3 regions of the Burkholderia cenocepacia genome follow, and region 3 is predicted to be linked to each of the others. Evidence: riboswitches for the same ligand, from Rfam matches in the RefSeq annotation. Region 3 holds a riboswitch; each other region holds the start of a gene.
What was found. Region 3 has a riboswitch for cobalamin ahead of SY91_RS24740 (CbtB-domain containing protein). Riboswitches for the same ligand answer to the same signal wherever they lie in the genome.
Positions count from the first base shown of each region.

Region 1: linked by a shared signal. The riboswitch ahead of cobA (uroporphyrinogen-III C-methyltransferase) and the one ahead of SY91_RS24740 (CbtB-domain containing protein) in region 3 are both predicted to bind cobalamin.
Region 2: linked by a shared signal. The riboswitch ahead of SY91_RS15440 (FecCD family ABC transporter permease) and the one ahead of SY91_RS24740 (CbtB-domain containing protein) in region 3 are both predicted to bind cobalamin.

Region 1 covers NZ_CP060039.1:2,392,096-2,397,500, forward strand. The annotation lists partial or broken gene SY91_RS11400 (cobyrinate a,c-diamide synthase) at 1-1,240, opposite strand, end outside; gene cobO (cob(I)yrinic acid a,c-diamide adenosyltransferase) at 1,243-1,845, opposite strand; gene SY91_RS11410 (cobalamin biosynthesis protein) at 1,880-2,257, opposite strand; gene cobA (uroporphyrinogen-III C-methyltransferase) at 2,254-3,063, opposite strand; cobalamin riboswitch at 3,173-3,409, opposite strand; gene SY91_RS11420 (TonB-dependent siderophore receptor) at 3,479-5,405, opposite strand, start outside.
Region 2 covers NZ_CP060039.1:3,267,237-3,272,641, reverse strand. The annotation lists gene lgt (prolipoprotein diacylglyceryl transferase) at 1-353, shown strand, start outside; gene SY91_RS15465 (SIMPL domain-containing protein) at 503-1,243, opposite strand; gene SY91_RS15460 (EVE domain-containing protein) at 1,424-1,885, opposite strand; RNA gene ssrS (6S RNA) at 1,956-2,137, opposite strand; gene SY91_RS15450 (cell division protein ZapA) at 2,219-2,533, opposite strand; gene SY91_RS15445 (ATPase) at 2,530-2,880, opposite strand; cobalamin riboswitch at 3,035-3,283, shown strand; gene SY91_RS15440 (FecCD family ABC transporter permease) at 3,325-4,440, shown strand; gene SY91_RS15435 (ABC transporter ATP-binding protein) at 4,437-5,252, shown strand; gene cobT (nicotinate-nucleotide--dimethylbenzimidazole phosphoribosyltransferase) at 5,314-5,405, shown strand, end outside.
Region 3 covers NZ_CP060040.1:1,866,674-1,880,576, reverse strand. The annotation lists rRNA gene SY91_RS24790 (16S ribosomal RNA) at 1-875, shown strand, start outside; tRNA gene SY91_RS24785 (tRNA-Ile) at 938-1,014, shown strand; tRNA gene SY91_RS24780 (tRNA-Ala) at 1,056-1,131, shown strand; rRNA gene SY91_RS24775 (23S ribosomal RNA) at 1,421-4,300, shown strand; rRNA gene rrf (5S ribosomal RNA) at 4,454-4,566, shown strand; gene SY91_RS24765 (hypothetical protein) at 4,754-4,972, opposite strand; gene SY91_RS24760 (DHA2 family efflux MFS transporter permease subunit) at 5,163-6,587, shown strand; gene SY91_RS24755 (2OG-Fe(II) oxygenase) at 6,843-7,604, opposite strand; gene SY91_RS24750 (inorganic phosphate transporter) at 7,907-9,499, opposite strand; gene SY91_RS24745 (histidine phosphatase family protein) at 9,664-10,254, opposite strand; cobalamin riboswitch at 10,301-10,444, shown strand; gene SY91_RS24740 (CbtB-domain containing protein) at 10,477-10,686, shown strand; gene SY91_RS24735 (CbtA family protein) at 10,700-11,422, shown strand; gene SY91_RS24730 (LysR family transcriptional regulator) at 11,444-12,352, opposite strand; gene metE (5-methyltetrahydropteroyltriglutamate--homocysteine S-methyltransferase) at 12,480-13,903, shown strand, end outside.

The DNA.
Region 1 (5,405 bases), on a different replicon from region 3:
ATGTACGTCGCGACGATCGCGCCCACGCGATAAACGGCTTCGCCGCCGCCCTCCGAGCCATCGGGGCGGGCGGCGGTCGCGACCGGCACCAGCGGCGTATCCAGCCGCGAATAATGAAACGTATGCCCGCGCATCGGCCCGGTGCGCGTATCGAACTGCTGCATGCCGAGCGCCGCGAACCGGCGCTGCATCGTCGCATGGCCCCGAAGCAGGCCAAGCATCGGCGTCGTCGACCCATCCACGTCGGTCAGCGATTCGCACAGATACACCATCCCCCGCATTCCGCGACGATCGGCCGGCCGGCTGCCGCATGCGCGCGAATCGTCCGTGCGGTCGTGGCATTCGCGGCCAGCGTCGCCGCATGCAGTTCCGGATAGCCGCCCGGCAAAAACAGCGCGTCGCAATCGTCAGGCACGGGTTCGTCGGCAAGCGGCGAGAAGAACCGCAGCACCGCACCGAGCGCATCGAGCAGCACAAGGTTCGCCGGATAGATGAACGAAAACGCCGCATCGCGCGCTACCGCGATCCGCTTGCCGGCGAGCGCGCGCGGCAGCGGCGCCGCAACGTCCGGTTCCGCGAACGCGACGGCAGGCGGCAATTCGGCGAGCGCGGTTTGCGCGAGCACATCGGCCGCACGATCGAGCCGCGCGTCGAGATCATCGATATCGGCCGGCTGATGCAGGCCGAGATGCCGTTCCGGCAGCGCGATACCCGCATCGGCCGGCACGTGGCCGAGCCAGCGCAGGTCGTCGGGCAACGCCTGTTGCAGCAACTCCGCGTGCCGAGCCGAGCCGACGCGGTTGGCCAGCACGCCGTGAAACGGCAGCCCCGGCCGAAACCGCGCGAGCCCGAACGCGATCGCCGCGAACGTCTGCGCCATCGCCTTCGCCGAAATCACCGCGACGACCGGCACGCCGAACGCGGCCGCGAGATCGGCGCTGCTCGGTGTGCCGTCGAACAAGCCCATCACGCCTTCGATCAGGATCAGGTCCGCGTCGCGCGCGGCTTCGGCGAGCAGCGCACGGCAACCGGCCCCGCCGACCATCCCGAGGTCGAGCGCATGCACGGGTGCGCCGCTCGCGCGTTCGAGCAGCATCGGATCGAGAAAATCGGGCCCGGTCTTGAACACGCGCACGCGGCGGCCGAGCCGCCGGTGCAGCCGCGCGAGGCCGGCCGTCACCGACGTCTTGCCCTGGCCGGACGCGGGCGCGCTGACGAACAGCGCGGGGCAGGCCGGCATGCTCAGAACTCCACGCCGCGCTGCGCCTTCACGCCTTGCTCCTTGTACGGATGCTTGACGAGCCGCATTTCGGTGACGAGATCGGCCGCATCGATCAGCGCATCGGGCGCATGCCGCCCGGTGACGACGACGTGCACCGACTCCGGACGCGCGACGAGCGTCGCGAGCACTTCGTCGAGCGGCAGGTATTCGTACTTCAGCACGGTGTTCAGCTCGTCGAGGATCACCATCCGGTAGTCGCCGCTGTCGATCATCCGGCGCGCCTCGTCCCAGCCCTTGCGCGCGGTCGCGATGTCGGCGTCGCGGTTCTGCGTGTTCCACGTATAGCCGTCGCCCATCGTCACGAAATCGCATTCCGCGACCGCGCCGAGAAAGTCGCGCTCGGACGTATGCAGCGCCCCCTTGATGAACTGCACGACACCGAGCCGCATGCCGTGGCCGAGCACGCGCACGGCCATCCCGAACGCGGCCGTGCTCTTGCCCTTGCCGTTGCCGGTATGGACGATCAGCAGGCCTTTTTCCTGAGTGGCCGCGGCCTGCTTCTTCTCGTGGCCGGCGCGGCGGCGTTCGGCCATCCGCTGATGGGATTCGGAATCGGTCTTCATCGGGAATCGTCCTGTCGAAAGCGAAACATTGGGTTCAGAGCGGGCCGGCGAGCGCGACCGTCACGCCGCCCAGCATGGATTTGGCGCCGAGCAGCCGACCGTGCGGCGCGGCGAGTTGCGCGCATGGCTCGGCCACGCCCGCGACGCCGAAGCGGGCCAGCGCGGCGTCGGACGGGCCGCTCGCGGCCAGTTCCGGACGGCTCGCGAGTTGCGCCGCCTCGAACGCGACGAGCGGCCAGCCACGGCGCGCGCATAGCGTGCGCAGCGCACGGGCGCATGCCTTGTCGGCGAGCGTCGCGACGAGCGCCGGTTCGGCGGCCGGGTAGCGCGCGAGCGCGGCGCGGATCGCGGCATCGAGTTGCGCGGCCGTGACGCCCGCGCGGAAGCCGACACCGAGCGCGACGCGCATCATGCGTGGCCGCCGAGCGCCGCGCGCACCGCCGGATCGTCGGCGAGCGCCGCGACGCGGCCGATCACGACGATCGCCGGCGAACCGATATGGGCCTCGCCGACGCGCGCGACGAGCGTATCGAGCGTCGCGAGTACGTGGCGCTGTCCGGCTCGCGTGGCGTTCTCGATCGCCGCGCACGGCGTGTCGTCGGGCAGGCCGCCATCGCGCAGCGCCGCGGCAATCGCGTCGAGCCGGCGGATGCCCATGTAGATCACGATCGTCATGCGGGTGGCTGCGAGCGCGCGCCAGTCCGGCTCGTCGGCCCCCGCGCCGTGGCCCGTGACGAAGATCACGCCCTGCGCGTCGCCGCGGTGCGTGACCGGGATGCCGAGCGCGGCCGGCGCGGCGATGCCCGCGGTGATGCCGTTGACGACTTCCACCGGAAAGCCCGCCGCGCCGAGCGCGACCAGTTCCTCGCCGCCGCGGCCGAACACGAACGGATCGCCGCCCTTGAGCCGCGCGACGCTGCGGCCCGCGCGCAGGTGCGCGAGCATCGCGGCGACGATCGCCTCCTGCGGCGTCGACGCATGGCCGCCACGCTTGCCGACGTGCTCGATCAGCGCATCGGCGCGTGCATGGCGCAGCACGTCGGGGTTCACGAGATCGTCGACGAGCAGCACGTCGGCCGTGCCGATCGCGCGCACGGCCCTGAGGGTCAACAGGTCGGCGTCGCCGGGGCCGGCGCCGACGAGCCAGGCGCGGCTCATCGTGCGCGGCACGGCGCGCACCGTGTCGAAACAGTGGAACAGGGAAGGCGGGCGGCACATCGGCGGCCGGCGGACAGGCAGTGCATGGCGGATCGGGCGAAACCCGCGCGAGCGCGGGTGGAATGCGCACCCCATCCGTCCCCCGCGGATCGGGCGTTCGGCGAGCAGCGCGCTCGCCCCTTGCGTCGGCCGGTATCCGGGCTGGCCGCTTGCCAGGCCGCAGCCTTCCCGCCCGGTCGAAGGGCAGTGGCATCGCGGGCGGCCTGGGCGCAGCGCGGGGAAGTGCGTTGCGCGGGCGGCGTACCGTTGCGGGGACAGCACAGGCCGGGCGGCGATCCGCCTCCTGTTTCCCGTTTAACTGCATGCGCGGAATGCGCATGCGAGCACCGAACGCGGCGCATACGATAGCACAGGCGTGCAACCCGCAAGCCGCCCGGCGGGCCGGCTGCGCGGGGTGTCGGCGCTACCCGCGAGGTCAGAACTTGTATGCCGCCGTCAGCGTGAACGTGCGTGGCGTACCGGGCATGATCTGCGCGAGGCCCGTCGCATTCGCGTAGTAATCGCGATCGGTCAGGTTGACGGCCGCCAGCGTCACCTCGAAGTCGCGCGTGCGATAGCCGGCCTTGCCGTCCCAGCGAACGTACGCGGGCAGTTCGAGCAGGTTGTCGCGATCGGCGTAACGCGCGCCTTCGTACACCACCCCGAGTTCCGCGAAAAAACCGCGTAGCGGCGCATGGCTGACGAACAGGCTGCCGTTCGACGCCGACACGCCCGCCGAGCGCTTGCCTGCGTACTTCGGTTCGGCGTCGACCACCCGCGCATGTTGCCAGCCGATGCCGCCGCGGACGAACCAGTTGCCCGCGAGCCGGCCGGCGACGCCCAGTTCCAGGCCGCGATTGCGCTCGAGGCCGGTGAGGTCGAAAAAGCCCGGGCGAACCGGATCGGCGATGCGGCGGTTGTACAGGTCGAGCTGAAACAGCGCGAGCGTCGTGCTCAGCGCGCCGGCGCGCCAGTCGCTTTTCACGCCGATCTCGTATTGGCGCGTGTATTGCGGGCCGAGATCGTTGGCGTTGCCGCGCGCATCGGGCGTGATGCCGATCAGGTCGCCACCGACCGGCGCGAAGTTCTTGCTGTACGACGCATACAGGCTGTGCGCGCCGACCGGCGACCACACGACGCCGAGCCGCGGGCTCCATGCCGCCGTCGTGCGCCGTGCATGCAGGCCGTTCAGCGCGTTGGTCGAATCGACGTCGAAACGTTCCCCGCGCAGGCCGCCGAGGAGTTTCCACGCTCGCCCGAGGTCGACGCGATCCTGCGCGAAGATCGCGTAGTCGCTGACGCGGTGGCGGTTCATCGCGTACGGGCGCGGCGTCGAGCCGACCAAGGCGAAGCGATCCGGCCCGGTCACCGGAATCGGCGCCGCGTCGGCCTGCCAGAGCGTCGGCGTGCGTTTCTGCCAGCCGTATTCGATGCCGAACAGCAGGTGATGCAGCGCCGGACCGGTCGCGACCTTGCCGCCCAGTTCGACACCGGTCTGCACGTTGAGATGCGTCATGTCCTGCAGGTAGCGCGCCCGCTGCACGCGCCGGTAGTCGCGCGGCTTCGCGACGTAGCTTTGCGTGACGTAGGTATTGTCGAAGGTGCTGCGTAAATTCAGCACCCCGAGCGTATGGCGCAATTCCCAGTCGCCGTCGAGCGCGTGCGTGAAGACCGAGCGCCAGTTCATGTTCTCGTCGCGGATCGTGTCGCGGCCCGCCGCGCCGAAGAAGGTCGCGCGTGGCGCGGACGGCAGCGAGAACGCGAACGGCTTGCCGGCCGCGTCGACCGCGGCGACCGGCGCCGGCATGCCGCGATCGGGCACGCGCCGGTACGCGTCGTATTCGAACTGCAGCAGCCAGCTTCGCCGCGCGTCCCGCCATTTGATTGACGGCGCGACGTACTGGCGCGTGCCGTCGACGTGGTCGCGGAAGCTGCCTGCGTGTTCGCGTCCGGCATTGAACCGCACGCTCCATGCGCTCGACAGCATGCGGTTGAGATCGACCGACGCGCCGAGCCGTCCATAGCTGCCGGTCGCTGCCGACACATGCCCGAAGTTTTCCGGCAACGGCTGCTTGGTGATCCGGTTGATGACGCCGCCGCCGCTGCCGCGCCCGTACAGCGCGGCAGCCGGCCCCTTCAGCACTTCGACGCGTTCGATGTTGCCGAGACTGCGCACGTATTGCGCATCGTCGCGCATGCCGTCGAGCAGCAGGTCGCCCGCGGCGGAAAAGCCGCGAATGCGGAACGCATCGAAGCGCGTGTCCGACGTATTGGACACACCGGGCACGCCGGCCAACGCGTCGGCCAGCGTGCGGCCGCCATAGGACAGCGTTTCCTCTACCGGGACGCTGTCGATGGTTTGC
Region 2 (5,405 bases), on a different replicon from region 3:
AACTCGTCGAGAAGTGGCATCTCGCGGACGTGTTCATGCAATACCAGATGCTGCCGCGCCATCCTTCTCAGCTCTATGAAATCGCGCTCGAAGGTATCGCGCTGTTCTTCGTGCTGTTCCTGTTCGCGCGCAAGCCGCGGCCGATGGGTGCGATATCCGCGCTGTTCCTGATCGGCTATGGCCTCGCGCGTTTCACGGTCGAGTTCGCGCGCGAGCCCGACGACTTCCTCGGCCTGCTCGCACTCGGCCTGTCGATGGGGCAGTGGCTGTCGCTGCCGATGATCCTCGCCGGTATCGCGATGATGATCTGGGCGTATCGCCGCCGCGCGGCGAATGTGAATGCGGCTGCTTGAAATGGCTACATGAGGTGGCTGCATGAGGTGGCCGCATGACGCAGTATCGATGCACGCGCGCCTGGCGCGCGCAGCGGTCACCCCGATGCACATGAAAACGCCGGCCCTCGGGCCGGCGTTTTTCGTTTCCGACGACTGCGCGATGCGCGTTACTTCATCTGCACCGAGCCGTTGACGGTGACCGATACGGTGGCCTTGCCGCCTTCGACCGCGATCGGCGCGCTCATCTTCGCGCTGTCCATCGGCGCCGCGGCCATCGCCATCATGCGCGTGTACGGCTGCACGTTGCGGCCGCTGCCGACGTTCACGTCGCGGATCGTGTAGCTGCTGTAGCCGAACGCCTTCGCGGCTTCGTCCGCGCGGGCGCGGAACGACTTGATCGCCTCGGTCGTGAGCTTCTGCTCGGCCGTGCGCTGCGCTTCCGGCGACAGCGAGAATTCGACGTTTGCGACCTGCATCAGGTTCGACAACTGGCCCGCCAGCTTCGACGCCGCGGCGAAATCGCGCGACTCGAGCGCGACCTCGGTGCGGCCGCGCCATGCGGAGATCTTGCCGTCGCGATCGGTGCTCGGATACACGGAGAACGCGCCCGTGTGCGCGGTGACGCCCGACACGCCCTTCGCCTGCGACAGCGCCGCGTCCGCGCGCTGGTTCAACTGCGCGGTGAGGCTGCCCGGGTCCTTGGCCTGCTGCTCGTAGAACAGCGTGATGTGGATGATGTCCTGCGGCACGTCGGCACTGGCCTGCGACGACAGCGACAGCACGCCCGCCGGCTCCGGAAAGTGCGGGTTCGCCGCCTGCGCGTGCGCGGCGGGCGATGCGAGCGTCAGCGCGACGGGAACGGCGGCGGCGAGGGCGAGCGACAGCGCGAGTGCGGATTTCTTGGTCATTGTTGGACTCCTTGTGCGAGGGCGCGCACGCGGATCACGCGTGCGCGACGCGGGCGTACCGCGCGACGAAAAAACGACAGCCGGCCCGATTGGCCGACAGCGGTTGCTTAGGCTGCGCGAATGCTCCGCGAGTTCCGTTGCGGCAACGCGTACTGACCGGATTTGACGTTTGGCGCGCGCCTACTTCATCAACTTTTCGGTGATGAATCGCCATTCCGCCCGCGTGACGGGCGTGATCGACAGCCGGTTGCCGCGCGCGAGCACGCGCATGTCGGCGAGCTCGTCGTGCTCGCGCAGCGCGGCGAGCGGCACGAGCGGCGACTTCTTCACGAAGCGCACGTCGACGAGCAGCCAGCGTGGCGCTTCCTGCGTCGATTTCGGGTCGTAATAGGGGCTTTTCGGATCGAACTGCGTGGGATCGGGGTAGGGCGTCGACGATACTTCGGCGAGGCCCGCGATGCCCGGCTCGGGGCAGCTGGAGTGATAGAACAGCACGCCGTCGCCGATCTTCATCGTGTCGCGCATGAAATTGCGCGCCTGATAGTTGCGCACGCCGGTCCACGGCAGCGAGCGCTGCGGTGCGTTGGCGAGATCGTCGATGCTCGCTTCGTCCGGTTCGGACTTCATCAGCCAGTATTGCATGGTCGTGATCGACGCAGAAAAAGGCCGCTACAAAAGAAAACGGCACCGGGACTTTCCCGATGCCGTTGGATAGGCCCCCGCCTTGGCCGCTAGGCCGGCATCCTGAACCTGAGGTTCAGAATTGGTCGCAGTTAGCAGCACTTCGGGTACATCAGACAGAGTGACGCGCGCGCCCGTGCTACAAATTTCCGCAACCGTGCACATGGCATTGGTTCAAGGAATATATGACCTTGGCGAACCAGGCAGGGAAGCTGACTGAACTGTGATTCGATGCGCCAATTTGACCACCGTTGATCGTCGAGATCAAGCGGAATCGACGTATCGTTTGAAACGTTACTGCGTCTCGTGCTGTGCGAGCACCGCGCCGAGCTGTTCGTTCATCTGGTGCATTGTACGACGGATTTCCTCGGCCGGAAATGCTTCACCGTGCCGCACGCTCGTTTGCAGTCGCAGCAATTCCGATGCAAGCGACAGCGCCGCCATCACCGCGATGCGGTCGGTGCCGCGCACCGAGCTGTTCGAGCGGATTTTCGACATCTCGGCGTCGACGCGCGCGACCGCTTCGAGCAGCGCCGCTTCGGTCTCGGCCGAACAGGCGAGTCGATAGGGCTGACCGAGAATCGAGACTTCGATCTGCTTGGTGCTCATGCATGTTCTCCGTGGCTGGCCGCGTCATCGCCATCCGTGCGCGCCTGCGCATCGAGCAGGTCGAGCTGGTTGTCGGCTTGCTCCGCGCTCTTCGAGCGCGGCAGCTTTTCGAGAATCGCGTTCAGTTTCACCTGGGCGTCGTCGATCTTCGCCGACAGTGTGTCGCGCTCGGCCGCGAGCGCATTGCGTTCGTCGCGCAGCTGCGCGAGTTCCGCGCGGACCGTGTCCGCTTCCGCGCGCAATTGCGCGACCTGCTCCTCGAGCGCGAGCCGTTCCGAGTGATAGCGCTTGTTCAGCGAAATCAGACGGCCAATATTTTGAGATAGGGTTTCGAGTTCGTTGAGCATTTGCTGCGTCCTCTAAAGACCCAGCATTTTAGCGCGGAATAACGCGCAATCCGACATCTGTAACGTTTCCAGTCGTAACACCCCGGCTTCTTGCCGCGAATAGGCGTGTCCCGCGCCGCTCCGGACGCTTCCTTGACGCTCGCGCGACCGCCTCCTAAACTGGCGCCGCCTCGGTGCTCGCGCGCAGGACGCGCGGTTAAACGGGAAGCAGGGTGCGGCTCCGCGAGCGTGCCAACCTGCGCTGCCCCCGCAACGGTAAGCGGCTGCGTCGTGTGACGCAGGCCGGCTCGGGTGCGTTTCGCGTGCAGGTCGCATGCGGGCGCGGGCCACTGCGCGTCATCGCGCGGGAAGGCGAGCCGGTCCGCCGCCAGCCCGGATACCGGCCGAGACGGGGAGCCCGCACGGGCTTCATGACGCGCGACCTGCGGGGAAGCAGGGCGCGCAATGTTTCACGGAACGTTCTTCGATGCCGACCCCAATCGTCCGCCCCGCGCCCCTGTCGCGCCCGGCCGGCTGCCGCAAGCGGATGCGCCGCGCGTCGTGCGCGCGGCCGTGCGCGGCATGAGCGCCGCACGCGCCACCGTCATCTGGGCCGCGCTGGCCGCGTTGGTCTCGCTGCTGTTCGTCGCGTCGCTGTCGATCGGCAGCGTGCCGATGTCGCCGTGGCAGGCGCTCGCATCCCTCGTGCCGCACGGCGGCGACACCCTGTTTGCCGACATCGTCCGGACGCTGCGCCTGCCGCGCGCGCTCGCGGGTTTCGCGTGCGGCGCGCTGCTCGCGCTGGCCGGCGCGTTGTTGCAGGTGCTGCTGCGCAATCCGCTCGCGGAGCCGTACGTGCTGGGCGTGTCCGGCGGCGCGGCCGGCTTCGCGCTCGTCGCGATGATCGCGGGCGGCGCATGGTGGCTCGTCGACGCATCCGCGTTCGCCGGTTCGCTCGTATCGGTCGCGCTGGTGCTCGGTCTCGCGCGGCGCGAGCTGTGGCGGGGCGAATCGCGCGACGCGTCGCCGCGGCTGCTGCTCACCGGCGTCGTGATCGCGGCGGGGTGGGGCGCGTTCGTCACGCTGTTGCTGTCACTCGCGCCCGACGCGCGGCTGCGCGGCATCATCTTCTGGCTGACGGGCGACCTGAACGGCGCGACGGCGCCGTGGTTCGCGTGGGGCGCGCTGCTGCTGAGCGCAGGCGTCGCGCTGCCGGTCGCGCCGCAACTGAACGTGCTGCTGCGCGGCGATGCGACCGCGCTCGCGCTCGGCGTGCCGGTCGCGCGGTTGCGCGTGCGGATCTATCTCGTCGCGTCGCTGGCCGCCGCGGCCGCGGTGACGACGGCTGGCACGATCGGCTTCGTCGGCCTCGTCGTGCCGCATGCATTGCGGCTCGCGTTCGGCAACGACCAGCGGATGCTGCTGCCGGCCGCGATGCTCGCGGGCGGCGGCGGCGTGATGGCGGCCGACCTCCTCGCGCGTACCGCGATCGCACCCGCGCAATTGCCGGTCGGCGTGATGACCGCGTTGATCGGCGTGCCGGTGTTCCTGTGGATGTTGCTGAGGAGGCCGATGCGATGACGGGCCCCGCACTGAACGCCGCCGCCGGCGACCTGCACTACAGGGCCGTCGACCTGACGCTGAAGGCCGGCGCGCGCACGTTGCTCGACCGCTTCACGCAGGCGTTCGGCCCTGGCGAGATCTGGTGCGTCGCCGGGCCGAACGGTGCGGGCAAGACGACGCTGCTCGCCACGCTCGCGGGATTGCAGCCGCCGGCCGGCGGACACGTCGAGATCGACGGCCGGCCGCTTGCCGCGTGGCGCCCCGAGCCACTCGCGCGGCGCCGCGCGCTGATGCCGCAGCAATTGCACGATGCGTTCAGCGCGACCGTGTTCGACACGGTGCTGCTCAACCGCTTTCCGTATCTCGGCGGCTGGGGCTGGGAGCGCGACGACGACCGCGCGGCCGCGCGCGCTGCGCTCGCGACGTTCGACCTGAGCCCGCTCGCGTCGCGCGACGTGATGTCGCTGTCGGGCGGCGAGCGGCAGCGAGTCGCGCTGGCCGCGACGCTGTGTCAGGATGCACCGCTGATGCTGCTCGACGAACCGCTCGCGCATCTCGACCTGCATCACCAGATCGATTGCCTCACTGCGCTGGCCGCCTGGCTCGCGGCAGCCCCGCGCACGATATTGTTTTCGTGTCACGACCTGAATCTCGCGCGGCGCTTCGCGACACATGCGCTATTGCTCGACGGCCGTGGCCATGCGTCGGCCGGCCTCGTGCACGATGTATTGACGCCCGAGCGCGCGAGCGACGCGTTCGGCTATCCGCTCGTGCTGATCCGCGAGAATGGCCGCGATGCGCTGCTGCCGGCATGGCCTGCGCGACAATGACCTTTCCTGTTCCGATTTTTTCGATGCGCGGCGCCAGCCGCGCCCACGACCCGGCTCCTCGATGACGACTCCCACCCCATTCCCGCCCGCGATCGCGCCGCTCGACGACGCGCTGCGCAAGCGCCTCCAACAGGTGATCGACCACAAGACCAA
Region 3 (13,903 bases):
AGAGGGGGGTAGAATTCCACGTGTAGCAGTGAAATGCGTAGAGATGTGGAGGAATACCGATGGCGAAGGCAGCCCCCTGGGCCAATACTGACGCTCATGCACGAAAGCGTGGGGAGCAAACAGGATTAGATACCCTGGTAGTCCACGCCCTAAACGATGTCAACTAGTTGTTGGGGATTCATTTCCTTAGTAACGTAGCTAACGCGTGAAGTTGACCGCCTGGGGAGTACGGTCGCAAGATTAAAACTCAAAGGAATTGACGGGGACCCGCACAAGCGGTGGATGATGTGGATTAATTCGATGCAACGCGAAAAACCTTACCTACCCTTGACATGGTCGGAATCCTGCTGAGAGGTGGGAGTGCTCGAAAGAGAACCGGCGCACAGGTGCTGCATGGCTGTCGTCAGCTCGTGTCGTGAGATGTTGGGTTAAGTCCCGCAACGAGCGCAACCCTTGTCCTTAGTTGCTACGCAAGAGCACTCTAAGGAGACTGCCGGTGACAAACCGGAGGAAGGTGGGGATGACGTCAAGTCCTCATGGCCCTTATGGGTAGGGCTTCACACGTCATACAATGGTCGGAACAGAGGGTTGCCAACCCGCGAGGGGGAGCTAATCCCAGAAAACCGATCGTAGTCCGGATTGCACTCTGCAACTCGAGTGCATGAAGCTGGAATCGCTAGTAATCGCGGATCAGCATGCCGCGGTGAATACGTTCCCGGGTCTTGTACACACCGCCCGTCACACCATGGGAGTGGGTTTTACCAGAAGTGGCTAGTCTAACCGCAAGGAGGACGGTCACCACGGTAGGATTCATGACTGGGGTGAAGTCGTAACAAGGTAGCCGTATCGGAAGGTGCGGCTGGATCACCTCCTTTCCAGAGCTTCTCGCAAAGTTGAGCGCTCACGCTTATCGGCTGTAAATTAAAGACAGACTCAGGGGTCTGTAGCTCAGTCGGTTAGAGCACCGTCTTGATAAGGCGGGGGTCGTTGGTTCGAATCCAACCAGACCCACCACCGTCTTGTGTGGCGGTACACACCTGAGAAATTCTGTACATGGGGGCATAGCTCAGCTGGGAGAGCACCTGCTTTGCAAGCAGGGGGTCGTCGGTTCGATCCCGTCTGCCTCCACCAATCACCAACGCTAAGGGCTTGGTTCAGACACTGAACCGAGAATTTTGCATTGGCGATTGAGCCAGTCAGAGGATATCAACAGATATCGGCTGTCGTTCTTTAACAATCTGGAAGAAGTAAGTAATTTGGATAGCGGAAGCGTCTCGAGATGGACGTGGAAGTTATCCGGGTTGTGATTGTATCGATGTATCTCAAGATGATTCGAACTCTATGTTCGACTTAAATTGGAATACGGCACAACGCGAGAACTCAACCTGTAGCGACTGTCGATGAGACAGACTCGTTATAGGGTCAAGCGAACAAGTGCATGTGGTGGATGCCTTGGCGATCACAGGCGATGAAGGACGCGGTAGCCTGCGAAAAGCTACGGGGAGCTGGCAAACGAGCTTTGATCCGTAGATGTCCGAATGGGGAAACCCGGCCCTTTTGGGTCATCCTAGACTGAATACATAGGTCTAGTGAAGCGAACGCGGTGAACTGAAACATCTAAGTAACCGCAGGAAAAGAAATCAACCGAGATTCCCAAAGTAGTGGCGAGCGAAATGGGATGAGCCTTGCACTCTTTATTTGTATTGTTAGCCGAACGCTCTGGAAAGTGCGGCCATAGCAGGTGATAGCCCTGTAGGCGAAAACAGTATGAAAGAACTAGGTGTGCGACAAGTAGGGCGGGACACGTGAAATCCTGTCTGAAGATGGGGGGACCATCCTCCAAGGCTAAATACTCGTGATCGACCGATAGTGAACCAGTACCGTGAGGGAAAGGCGAAAAGAACCCCGGGAGGGGAGTGAAATAGATCCTGAAACCGCATGCATACAAACAGTCGGAGCCTCGCAAGGGGTGACGGCGTACCTTTTGTATAATGGGTCAGCGACTTACGTTCAGTAGCAAGCTTAACCGTATAGGGCAGGCGTAGCGAAAGCGAGTCCGAATAGGGCGTTCAGTTGCTGGGCGTAGACCCGAAACCAGGTGATCTATCCATGGCCAGGATGAAGGTGCGGTAACACGTACTGGAGGTCCGAACCCACTAACGTTGAAAAGTTAGGGGATGAGCTGTGGATAGGGGTGAAAGGCTAAACAAACCTGGAAATAGCTGGTTCTCTCCGAAAACTATTTAGGTAGTGCCTCGTGTCTCACCTTCGGGGGTAGAGCACTGTCATGGTTGGGGGGTCTATTGCAGATTACCCCGCCATAGCAAACTCCGAATACCGAAGAGTGCAATCACGGGAGACAGACATCGGGTGCTAACGTCCGGTGTCAAGAGGGAAACAACCCAGACCGCCAGCTAAGGTCCCCAAATATAGCTAAGTGGGAAACGAAGTGGGAAGGCTAAAACAGTCAGGAGGTTGGCTTAGAAGCAGCCACCCTTTAAAGAAAGCGTAATAGCTCACTGATCGAGTCGTCCTGCGCGGAAGATGTAACGGGGCTAAGCTATATACCGAAGCTGCGGATGCGAGCTTGCTCGCATGGTAGGAGAGCGTTCCGTAAGCCTGCGAAGGTGCCTTGTAAAGGGTGCTGGAGGTATCGGAAGTGCGAATGCTGACATGAGTAGCGATAAAGGGGGTGAAAGGCCCCCTCGCCGTAAGCCCAAGGTTTCCTACGCAACGTTCATCGGCGTAGGGTGAGTCGGCCCCTAAGGCGAGGCAGAAATGCGTAGCTGATGGGAAGCAGGTCAATATTCCTGCACCATTGTTAGATGCGATGGGGGACGGATCGCGGAAGGTTGTCCGGGTGTTGGAAGTCCCGGTCGCTGCATTGGAGAAGGCGCTTAGGCAAATCCGGGCGCGCAATTCAAGGGTGTGGCGCGAGCTCCTTCGGGAGCGAAGCAATTGGAAGTGGTTCCAAGAAAAGCCTCTAAGCTTCAGTCTAACGATGACCGTACCGCAAACCGACACAGGTGGGCGAGATGAGTATTCTAAGGCGCTTGAGAGAACTCGGGAGAAGGAACTCGGCAAATTGGTACCGTAACTTCGGGATAAGGTACGCCCTTGTAGCTTGACTGGCCTGCGCCAGGAGGGTGAAGGGGTTGCAATAAACTGGTGGCTGCGACTGTTTAATAAAAACACAGCACTCTGCAAACACGAAAGTGGACGTATAGGGTGTGACGCCTGCCCGGTGCCGGAAGATTAAATGATGGGGTGCAAGCTCTTGATTGAAGTCCCGGTAAACGGCGGCCGTAACTATAACGGTCCTAAGGTAGCGAAATTCCTTGTCGGGTAAGTTCCGACCTGCACGAATGGCGTAACGATGGCCACACTGTCTCCTCCCGAGACTCAGCGAAGTTGAAGTGTTTGTGATGATGCAATCTACCCGCGGCTAGACGGAAAGACCCCATGAACCTTTACTGTAGCTTTGCATTGGACTTTGAACCGATCTGTGTAGGATAGGTGGGAGGCTATGAAACCGGAACGCTAGTTTCGGTGGAGCCGTCCTTGAAATACCACCCTGGTTTGTTTGAGGTTCTAACCTTGGCCCGTGATCCGGGTCGGGGACAGTGCATGGTAGGCAGTTTGACTGGGGCGGTCTCCTCCCAAAGCGTAACGGAGGAGTACGAAGGTACGCTAGGTACGGTCGGAAATCGTGCTGATAGTGCAATGGCATAAGCGTGCTTAACTGCGAGACCGACAAGTCGAGCAGGTGCGAAAGCAGGTCATAGTGATCCGGTGGTTCTGTATGGAAGGGCCATCGCTCAACGGATAAAAGGTACTCTGGGGATAACAGGCTGATACCGCCCAAGAGTTCATATCGACGGCGGTGTTTGGCACCTCGATGTCGGCTCATCTCATCCTGGGGCTGTAGCCGGTCCCAAGGGTATGGCTGTTCGCCATTTAAAGAGGTACGTGAGCTGGGTTTAAAACGTCGTGAGACAGTTTGGTCCCTATCTGCCGTGGGCGTTGGATATTTGAAGGGGGCTGCTCCTAGTACGAGAGGACCGGAGTGGACGAACCTCTGGTGTACCGGTTGTCACGCCAGTGGCATCGCCGGGTAGCTATGTTCGGAAGAGATAACCGCTGAAAGCATCTAAGCGGGAAACTCGCCTTAAGATGAGATATCCCTGGGGACTAGATCCCCTTGAAGGGTCGTTCGAGACCAGGACGTTGATAGGTCAGGTGTGTAAGCGCAGTAATGCGTTCAGCTAACTGATACTAATTGCCCGTAAGGCTTGATCCTATAACAAGTCTGCCTTGTAGATCGGCGCCGTGCGACAGCACCGGCCGCGATCCAAAGCGACATGTTGGATTCTCGTGTGTGATACACACAACCTAATTACTGCTTCTTCCAAGATTGGTTCTGTTGGCCACGCCAGCAGAACAACCCCCTTTGCCTGATGACCATAGCGAGTCGGTCCCACCCCTTCCCATCCCGAACAGGACCGTGAAACGACTCTACGCCGATGATAGTGCGGATTCCCGTGTGAAAGTAGGTAATCGTCAGGCTCCCTTAGCCAGAAACCCCCGCCCGACAAGGCGGGGGTTTTTGCATTTCAACGGCGGAAATGTGCATGGCGGGGTGAAGCCTTACCAACGCGACTGCATTAGCATCCCACCCACGCCATCAATCCCTGCATCCCATTCTCTCAATCGCTTCTATCTCCGGCGATTCAATTGCTTATTGATCGTATCTTCAATCAAGATGCAATTTCTTCTCCGCAACTGTGTCGCCCGGAAACCTCGGCACGTCCTCTGCTCGCCATACCCATCCGTCTTCAAGAATCGAGTCCGACCGACGGCGCACGTCCGCCGACGATGTTGCGATGGACGATGTTCGACGATGATCGATAAACGTCACTTTCTGGGCGAAAATTTCCGCTTCATCTGGCCGTTCTTCGATGCGCAGTGCCATGCGTTCCTCTCCACGAACACAGCGCGAAAGCCTCATAAAAATCTATGCGCATAAAGTTCATTCGAGTGACTTGGTCGACAGAGCGGCGGGCAAGCCCTTCGAGGTAATATCACCGCTCGTCCCGATTTCCCGGTACTGCTTGCATCCGCTGGTGATCGGTGTCCTTTGCATTCCGTCTCCTGCATCGTTCATGACTGACAGCCCCGCCCAAAGTGGTCGGACGACCGACTTCTTGCCATACCTCGTCGCCGCGACATTCTTCATGGAGTACCTTGATACGACCGTGATCGCGACGGCGCTACCGCAAATGGCCAATTCGTTCGGCGTGGGGCCTAACGCGCTGAGTCTCGGGATGACGGCCTACATGTTGGCGCTGGCGGTGTTCATTCCGATCAGCGGCTGGATCGCGGATCGCTATGGCTCGCGTACGGTGTTCGCGAGTGCGATCGTCGTCTTTACCGGCGCGTCGGTGCTGTGCGGGCTGTCCGAAGGCGTGATGTCGTTCACGGCTGCCCGGCTGCTGCAGGGTGTCGGCGGGGCGATGATGGTGCCGGTCGGGCGAATGATCGTCGTGCGAAGTACCGAGAAGGCGAAGCTGATGCGCGCGATCGCGACGATTACGTGGCCGGGCATCGTCGCACCCGTCGTCGGGCCGCCGATCGGCGGCTTCATCACGACCTACGCGTCGTGGCGATGGATCTTCCTGTTGAACGTCCCGTTCGGCCTTGCCGCACTCGTTTGTACCTGGCTGATCGTCCGGAACACGCGGGCCGACGAGCAACGGCCACTCGACTGGGTTGGCTTCGTGCTGGCCGGTGGCGCATTGACCTGTTTGCTGATCGGTACCGAAGCGGCCGGCCAGCAGGATGTCGACTTCACGCGCGCGGGTGTCCTGGTGGGCGCAAGCGTCCTGTTCGGTATCGCTGCGTGGCTGTATGCGCGACACAGCACGCATCCGCTGCTCGATTTCACGACGTTGAAGGTGCCGACGTTCTCGGTGACGGTGATCACCGGTTCGATCACGCGAATGGCGATCAACGCCGTCCCGTACCTGCTGCCGCTGCTGTTCCAGATCGGCTTCGGGCTGTCGCCGTTCCAGTCAGGTCTGCTGCTGCTCGCGAGCGCGCTCGGCAACCTCGGGATGAAGGCGGGCACGTCGTGGATACTCGACCGTTACGGCTTTCGGCGTGTCGCGCTCGTCGACGTGACGATCGTCGGCATCTTCACCATCGCATGCGGCTGGTTGACCGCGTCGACGCCGCTGGCGATTACGCTGCTCGTCGTATTCGTCTACGGGCTCACGCGATCGATGCAGTTCACGACGCTCGCGACGCTGGCTTATGCGGATATCCCCTCTCACCAGACGAGCGCGGCCAGCACGCTGTGGAGCGCCGCGCAGCAAATGACGATCGGGATGGGGATCGCGTTCGGTGCATTGTCGCTGCGGCTCGCAGCATTGGTGCGCGGCGATGCGGCCGGCATGCACTACGTGCTCGCCGATTTTCGCTGGGCGTTCATCGCGGCGGGCGTGCTCGCGCTGCTGACGTTGCCGGGCTATGCACGGCTGGCTTCCGATGCCGGCGACCGGCTGCGGGCCAACATGGCGCGAGGATAGGCCGACTGCCAATCGTATTGGCGGGATGGCAGGTGAGTACGCATGTTTTGTGGCGCTCACCAAAAGCGCTGATTCGTTGCGGCCGCGACCGCTTGACGGTCAGCGCAATCGGTCTCCAGTCACTGCGGGCGAGCGGCCATCTGGCCGGCCATGCTTGATCGGAATGCTCTGCGAACGATGACGTGCGGTGCCGGGATGAGCAGAGTGCGATGCGCGACAAGCGGCACGACAGCAGCGCAGCTGTTCCGCCTCCCGCTACTGCGCGTCATGGAAGATGATGCCAACCGTATGGCGGTGGCCGCTTCGAATCCGGCTGACGCCGTGGCGCAGGTTGACGCGATAGATGCCTCGGGTTCCCTGCACCGGCCGGCCGTGTACCGCGAAGATCACCGCGTCGCCTTGTGTCAGCGGCACCACTTCCGCACGCGACTGCATGCGTGGACGCTGTTCCGTCAGCACGAATTCCCCACCAGTGAAATCACGGCCCGGCGCCGACAGCAGGATCGCGACCTGCAGCGGAAATACGTGCTCGCCATACAGGTCCTGATGGAGGCAGTTGTAGTCGTCGGCGCCGTATTGCAGGATCAGCGGCGTCGGTCGCGTCTGTCCCGCTGCATGGCAGCGATCGAGGAATGTCGCATGGTCTTTGGGATAACGAACGTCGATCCCGAGTGCGTGGTTCCAGCGATTCGCGATCGGCGCGAGATGCGGGTACATCGTCGCACGCAGCTCGGCGATGACCGCAGGCAGCGGATACGCGAAATACTTGTATTCGCCGCGGCCAAAGCCGTGCCGCGCCATCACGACGCGTGAACGATAGAGCGCATCGCGCGGATAGAGCGACGCGAGTGCATCGCACTCGCTGGCCGACATCAGGCCCGGTACGCGCGCGCATCCGAAGCGATCGAGCTCGGCATCGACGCTCGGCCAGTCGAGGGTGTCGACGCGTTGCGCGATGTCCAGCGATTCGACGGCAGGTTGCAGATCGGCAATGTTCACGGGCGTACCTCGGGGCATGGGCAGCGTGGCGCCGTGCGGTCGCGCACGGTCGAGTTCACGATGAAAGTTGATGAACCCAGTCTAGCGGCGTCCGGGAGCCGGCACGCTCCAGATCTTGCGCTTTAATTCGGGCGGCGAAACGGGGAAACGTTGAAGGCGCGGCACCGACACACTGAACGTGGCGACGTGCCGGAGCGAAGAGGCGAAGAGGCGAAGAGGCGAAGAGGCGAAGAGGCGAAGAGGCGAAGAGGCGAAGAGGCGACAAATCGAGCCTACGCGGCGGATAGCCGGCTATCGCCCGCCACCCGCCGCACCCACGATCAGGCCAGCGACCGGAACAACCAGTAAAGCCCTGCTGCCAGCGCGATCGACGCCGGCAGCGTCAGCACCCATGCGAGGACGAGGCTGCGCACGGTGCTCCATTGCAGCCCGGAGCCGTTCGCCGCCATCGTGCCCGCGACGCCCGACGACAGCACGTGCGTCGTCGACACGGGCAGCCCGTACATGTCGGCGGCGCCGATCGTCAGCATCGCGACGAGTTCGGCCGATGCGCCCTGTCCGTACGTCAGGTGCTGCTTGCCGATTTTTTCGCCGACGGTCACGACGATCCGCTTCCAGCCGACCATCGTGCCGAGGCCCAGCGCGATCGCGACGGCCACCTTCACCCACGTCGGAATGAACTTGGTCGCGTGGTCGAGCTGCTTGCGATAGTTGTCGATCGCGAGCTTGTCATCGGTGGCGAATGCGGGCTGGCCCGACTTCTCCATCAGACGAATGGCTTCGGAGACCAGATACATCGTGTTGCGCACGTTGTCGACGTCGTGCTGCGGTACGGCCGCCATCGAGCCCGACGCGCCGACGGCGGTCGCGAGCGACGTGGACAATTGCGCGACGGCCGGCAGCACGGCGGGCGTCAGTTCACGATGCTGCACGTAGTGTTCGACATCGGCGCGCGGGTTCGCGGACGGCGCGACGCCGTTCGTGTACTTCCCGAACGTCGCGGCCGCCTGGTTCGCGACCGCCACGAAAGTCTGCGATTCGGCGGGCGTGACGGCCTTGTTCAGCGCGTAGGCGGTCGGCACCGTGCCGATCAGGATCAGCATGATGAGGCCCATCCCTTTCTGCCCGTCGTTCGACCCGTGCGCGAACGACACGCCGGTGCAGGTGAGGACCAGCAGGCAGCGAATCCAGAACGGCGGCGGCTGATCCTTCGGCGGCTCCTTGTACAGCTCCGGAATCCGCACGAGCGCCTTCAGCGCAAGCAGCAGCAGTGACGCACACAGGAACCCGACGATCGGCGACAGCAGCAGCGACTTGCCGACGCCGAGGGCCTGGCCCCAGTCGACCCCACTCGTGCCGGACGGCCCGTGCATCAGCTGGTTCATCAGCCCGACGCCGATGATCGACCCGATCAGCGTATGCGAGCTCGACGACGGCAACCCGAAATACCAGGTCGCGAGGTTCCAGACGATCGCGGCGATCAGCAGCGCGAACACCATCGCGAAGCCCGAGCCGCTGCCGACCTGCAGGATCAGCTCGACCGGCAGCAACTGCAGGATGCCGAACGCGACGGCACCGCTCGAGACCATCACGCCGAGGAAGTTCCACATGCCCGACCAGATCACCGCGACGTTCGGCGTCAGCGAGTGCGTGTAGATCACGGTCGCGACCGCATTCGCGGTGTCGTGGAAGCCGTTGACGAATTCGAAGCCGAGCGCGATCAGCAGTGCGGCGCCGAGCAGCAGGTATGGGAACAGTGTCCCTTCGCGGACCGGCGCCAGATCGGCGACCAGGTGCGTGGCGATATAGACGGCGCCGAGCACGAGCACCAGCAGGAATGCGGCATAGCCGACCTGTCGGGTGCGTGCGACGGAGCCCGGATTGTTCGGGGCGGACGAAGCGGGTTGATTCATGACGGCATCTCGTGAGGGAACCGCGTCCGATGCTAGCTGCGGCTAGCCGTCAGTTTGATGACAGTCGGGATGACGAACGGTGTGTCTTACGGGATGTAAGGCGGGCGGCGGCATGCGACGCGCCGGAGCGCGTCGTCGACTCACATAGTGAACATCACAGTGACTTACGCGCCGGTGTCGCGCGGGTCATCGTCCGTCGTGGCCAACGTCCAGCCGGCCGGCGATGCGACGAACGTCGTGCACGACAGCGGCGCGACGTCGAGACGCGCGGCCGCTTCGGGAGCCATCCGCAGCACATGCGCGATGGCCGCGCGGACGATCGGCGCATGCGTGATCGCGACGACGTCGCGCTCGGGCGGCAGCGCGTTCAACCAGGTGCCGATCCGGTGCGCGGCGGCTTCGAACGATTCGCCGCGATGCGGCGACGCGGACGGCGTGCCGAGCCACGCGGCAAGTTCGTCAGGGAGGTCGCGTGCGAGATCATGCAGCCGCTTGCCGCGCCAGTGGCCGTAATCGATGTCGCGCAGCGCGTCGTCGATGTCGGCGCGCAGCCCGAGCGCATCGGCGGTCTGCCTGGCGCAGCGTGCCGGGCTGCACAGCACGAGCGAGCCCGCGACGGCCTTCCACCGGCCACGCAGCGCAGCAGCTTCGGCGAGCCCGTGCGCGTCGAGCGGATCGTCGTCGGGAAACGTGCCGGTGCGCATGGCGCGGGTCGATGCGTGGGCGATCAGGCGCAGTGAGGCAGGTAGGGTCATGTCGGTTGTCGGATGATCCGGAACGGAGCGCGCTCGCCCATCTGTGATCGCTTCAATACGCGAACGTTCGCGCGTACAATTCGCCCGATACGAAGCGCGGAAGCCGGTGCAATTCCGGCGCGGTCGCGCCACTGTAACCGGAGAATCGATGATCCCGGAAGCCAGACCTGCCTTCGTACCCATCCATCATTTGTCGGGGCGCGATTCCCCTGAGGTGCATCCATGAGCGAAGCAGTGCTGAAGCCGGCGGTCGTGCCGGCACCCATTCCCGTCCGTGAGTTGTTGCCGTGGGCCGTGTTCGTCGGCCTGATTCTGCTGCTGGCCTTGTATTTCGTCGGTGCGGAACAGGGCGCGACGTCGCTCGTGCCGGGCATGGTCGTCCACGAATTCGTCCACGACGGCCGCCATCTGCTCGGCTTTCCCTGCCACTGACGCGGAGCCTACGATGGTCGGAAAGCTGCTCATGCGCGGGATGCTCGCAGGCATCGCCGCGGGCCTCCTCACGTTCGGTTTCGCCAGGATCGTCGGCGAACCGCAAGTCGATCAGGCGATCGCCTTCGAAGAAAAAACCACCGCCGCTCAAGGCGAGGCGCCGGAGCCCGAGCTGGTCAGCCGCCACACGCAGGCCGGCCTTGGCTTGCTGACGGGCGTCGTGACGTACGGCGCGGCATTCGGCGGGCTGTTCTCGCTGGTCTTCGCGTATGCGTACGGACGCGGCAGCCGCCTGCCGGCACGGCCGCTGGCCGCGTGGCTCGCGCTGGCGGCATTCGTCGCGCTCGTGATCGTGCCGAACCTCAAGTACCCGGCCAATCCGCCGTCGGTCGGCGATCCCGACACGATCGGTTATCGCACCGGGCTGTTCTTCCTGATGATCGCGATCTCGGTCGCGACGATGGTGTTCTCGGTCGGCGTGCGCCGCCATCTGCTGGCGAAGCTCGGCCAGTGGAACGCGTCGATCGTCGCCGGGCTCGTGTTCGTCGCGATCATCGCGGCCGTGCAGGTCGGGCTGCCGTCGGTCAGCGAGTTGCCGGCCGATTTCCCGGCGGCGTTGCTGTGGAAGTTCCGCGTGGCGGCGATCGGCATGCAGGTGATCATGTGGACGACGCTCGGCCTGCTGTTCGGCGCGTGGGTCGAACGCGGCGAACGCGCCGGCATGCGCGCCGCCTGAACGCGGGGCAAACGGGCGCGCCTAGCGCAGCATGCGTGGCGCGTTCCACGTCGATTCGCGCGCCAGCGCGACGAACGCGGCCAGATAGTCGACCGCTGCGTCCGCTTCGCGGATGCCGAGAAAGATCTGCTTTGCGATGCCTTTCTTGCCGAGCTTGACCGGCACGACCGGCATCCGGTCCGCATACTCGTCGGCGAGCCACCGCGGCAGTGCTGCCACGCCGCGCCCACTCGCGACCATCTGCAACATGATGTCGGTCGTCTCGATCGACTTGTGCCGCCTCGGCACGATGCCGGCCGGCGTCAGGAACTGGTTGTAGATGTCGAGCCGGTCGGTTTCGACCGGGTACGTGATCAGGACCTCGTCGGTCAGTTGCTCGGGCGTCACGTGGTCGACGTTCGCGAGCCGGTGTGAATCCGCGACCACCAGCACCTGTTCGTAGTCGAACACGGGATCGAAGCGCAGCCCCGGCTTGTTCAGCGGATCGGGTGTGACGAGCACGTCGATGTCGTAACCGAACAGCGCGCCGATGCCGCCGAACTGGAAGCGCTGCTTCACGTCCACGTCGACGTCGGGCCAGCGCGACAGGTACGGCGACACGACCTTCAGCAGCCACTGGTAGCACGGATGGCACTCCATCCCGATGCGCAGCGTGCCGCGCTCGCCCTTCGCGTACTGCTTCATCCGCTCCTCGGCGAGCTCGAACTGCGGCAGCAGCCGGTTCGCCAGCTTCAGCAGATATTGCCCGCCCTGCGTGAGCCGCAGGCCGCGGCCTTCACGGTCCCAGATCGGCGTGCCGAGCTGCTGCTCGATCTTCCGGACGGTGTGGCTGAGCGCCGATTGCGTGAGGTGCAGCGCATTGGCCGCCGCGGTCAGCGAGCCCTGACGCTCGACTTCACGAATGACGACGAGATGGAATCGTTCCAGCATGGATCGCGCGCATCTCACGGATGCATGAAAAATGTTAATGGATGAATGAAATAATGCCATTTTATTTCATGGTTTGAAATCCCTATGATGGCTGCCGGATCTACTCTTTCTTCTGAACGGCAGCTTCATGGTCACGACACACAACCTCGGTTTTCCGCGCATCGGCGCGAAGCGCGAACTCAAGTTCGGTCTCGAACGCTACTGGAAGGGCGAATCGTCGCGCGACGAACTGAAGGCGCTCGGCGCCGCGCTGCGCCGGCGCCACTGGCACGACCAGCGCGATCTCGATCTCGCGCCGATCGGCGACTTCGCGTTCTATGACCAGGTGCTCGACATGAGCTTCACGCTCGGCAACCTGCCGAAGCGCGTGCAGGATTTCCACGGCGATGCGCTCGACAATTATTTCCGCGTCGCGCGCGGCCGGTCCGCGCAGTCGGCCGAGGAGCACGCCGCGTGCTGCGGCGGCGTCGCGGCCGGCGAAATGACGAAGTGGTTCGACACGAACTATCACTACATCGTGCCGGAGTTCCATGCGGACACGAACTTCTCGCTCGATCCGTCGCGCCTGCTGCTGCAACTGGCCGAAGCGAACGCGCAGGGTGTGAATGCGAAACCGGTGATTCTCGGCCCGGTCACGTATCTGTGGCTCGGCAAGGCGAAGGACGATTCGGATCGCCTCGCGCTGCTGCCGAAGCTGCTGCCGGTGTACGGCGCGCTGCTCGACACGCTGACCGCGCAGGGCGTCGAATGGGTGCAGATCGACGAGCCGATTCTCGTGACCGAACTCGATGCCGAATGGCGTCAGGCATTCCGCATCGCGTATGCGGCGCTCGAAACGCGCCGCATCAAGCTGCTGCTTGCCACGTACTTCGGCCAGCTTCAGGACAATCTGACGCTCGCGGCGTCGCTGCCGGTCGACGGCCTGCATATCGACGCGATCAACGCCCGCGACGAAGTCGACGCACTGGTGCGTGAGCTGCCGGCCGAACGCGTGCTGTCGGTCGGCGCGATCAACGGCCGCAACATCTGGAAGACGGACCTGAACGCGGCGCTCGACTGGCTCGAACCGCTCGCGAAGCAACTGGGCGATCGCCTGTGGCTCGCGCCGTCGTGCTCGCTGCTGCACGTGCCGGTCGACCTCGCGAGCGAGGAGAAGCTCGACGCGGAAATCCGCTCGTGGCTCGCATTCGCGCTGCAGAAACTCGACGAACTGAAGGTGCTCGCGACCGCACTGAACGAAGGCCGCGACAAGGTAGCCGACGCGCTCGCCGCGAATGCCGCCGCGATCGATTCGCGCCGCCGCTCGCCGCGCGTGAACAATCCGGTGGTGAAGGCCGCGATCGCGCGCATCGACGCGCAGCTCGGCAACCGCGCGAGCCCCTATGCGCAGCGTGCGTCGAAGCAGTCGGCGCGCCTGAACCTGCCAGCGTTCCCGACGACGACGATCGGCTCGTTCCCGCAGACCGCCGAAATCCGCCAGGCGCGCAGCCGGTTCAAGGCCGGCGCGCTGGACGAAGCCGGCTATCGCACGGCGATGCAGGCCGAGATCGA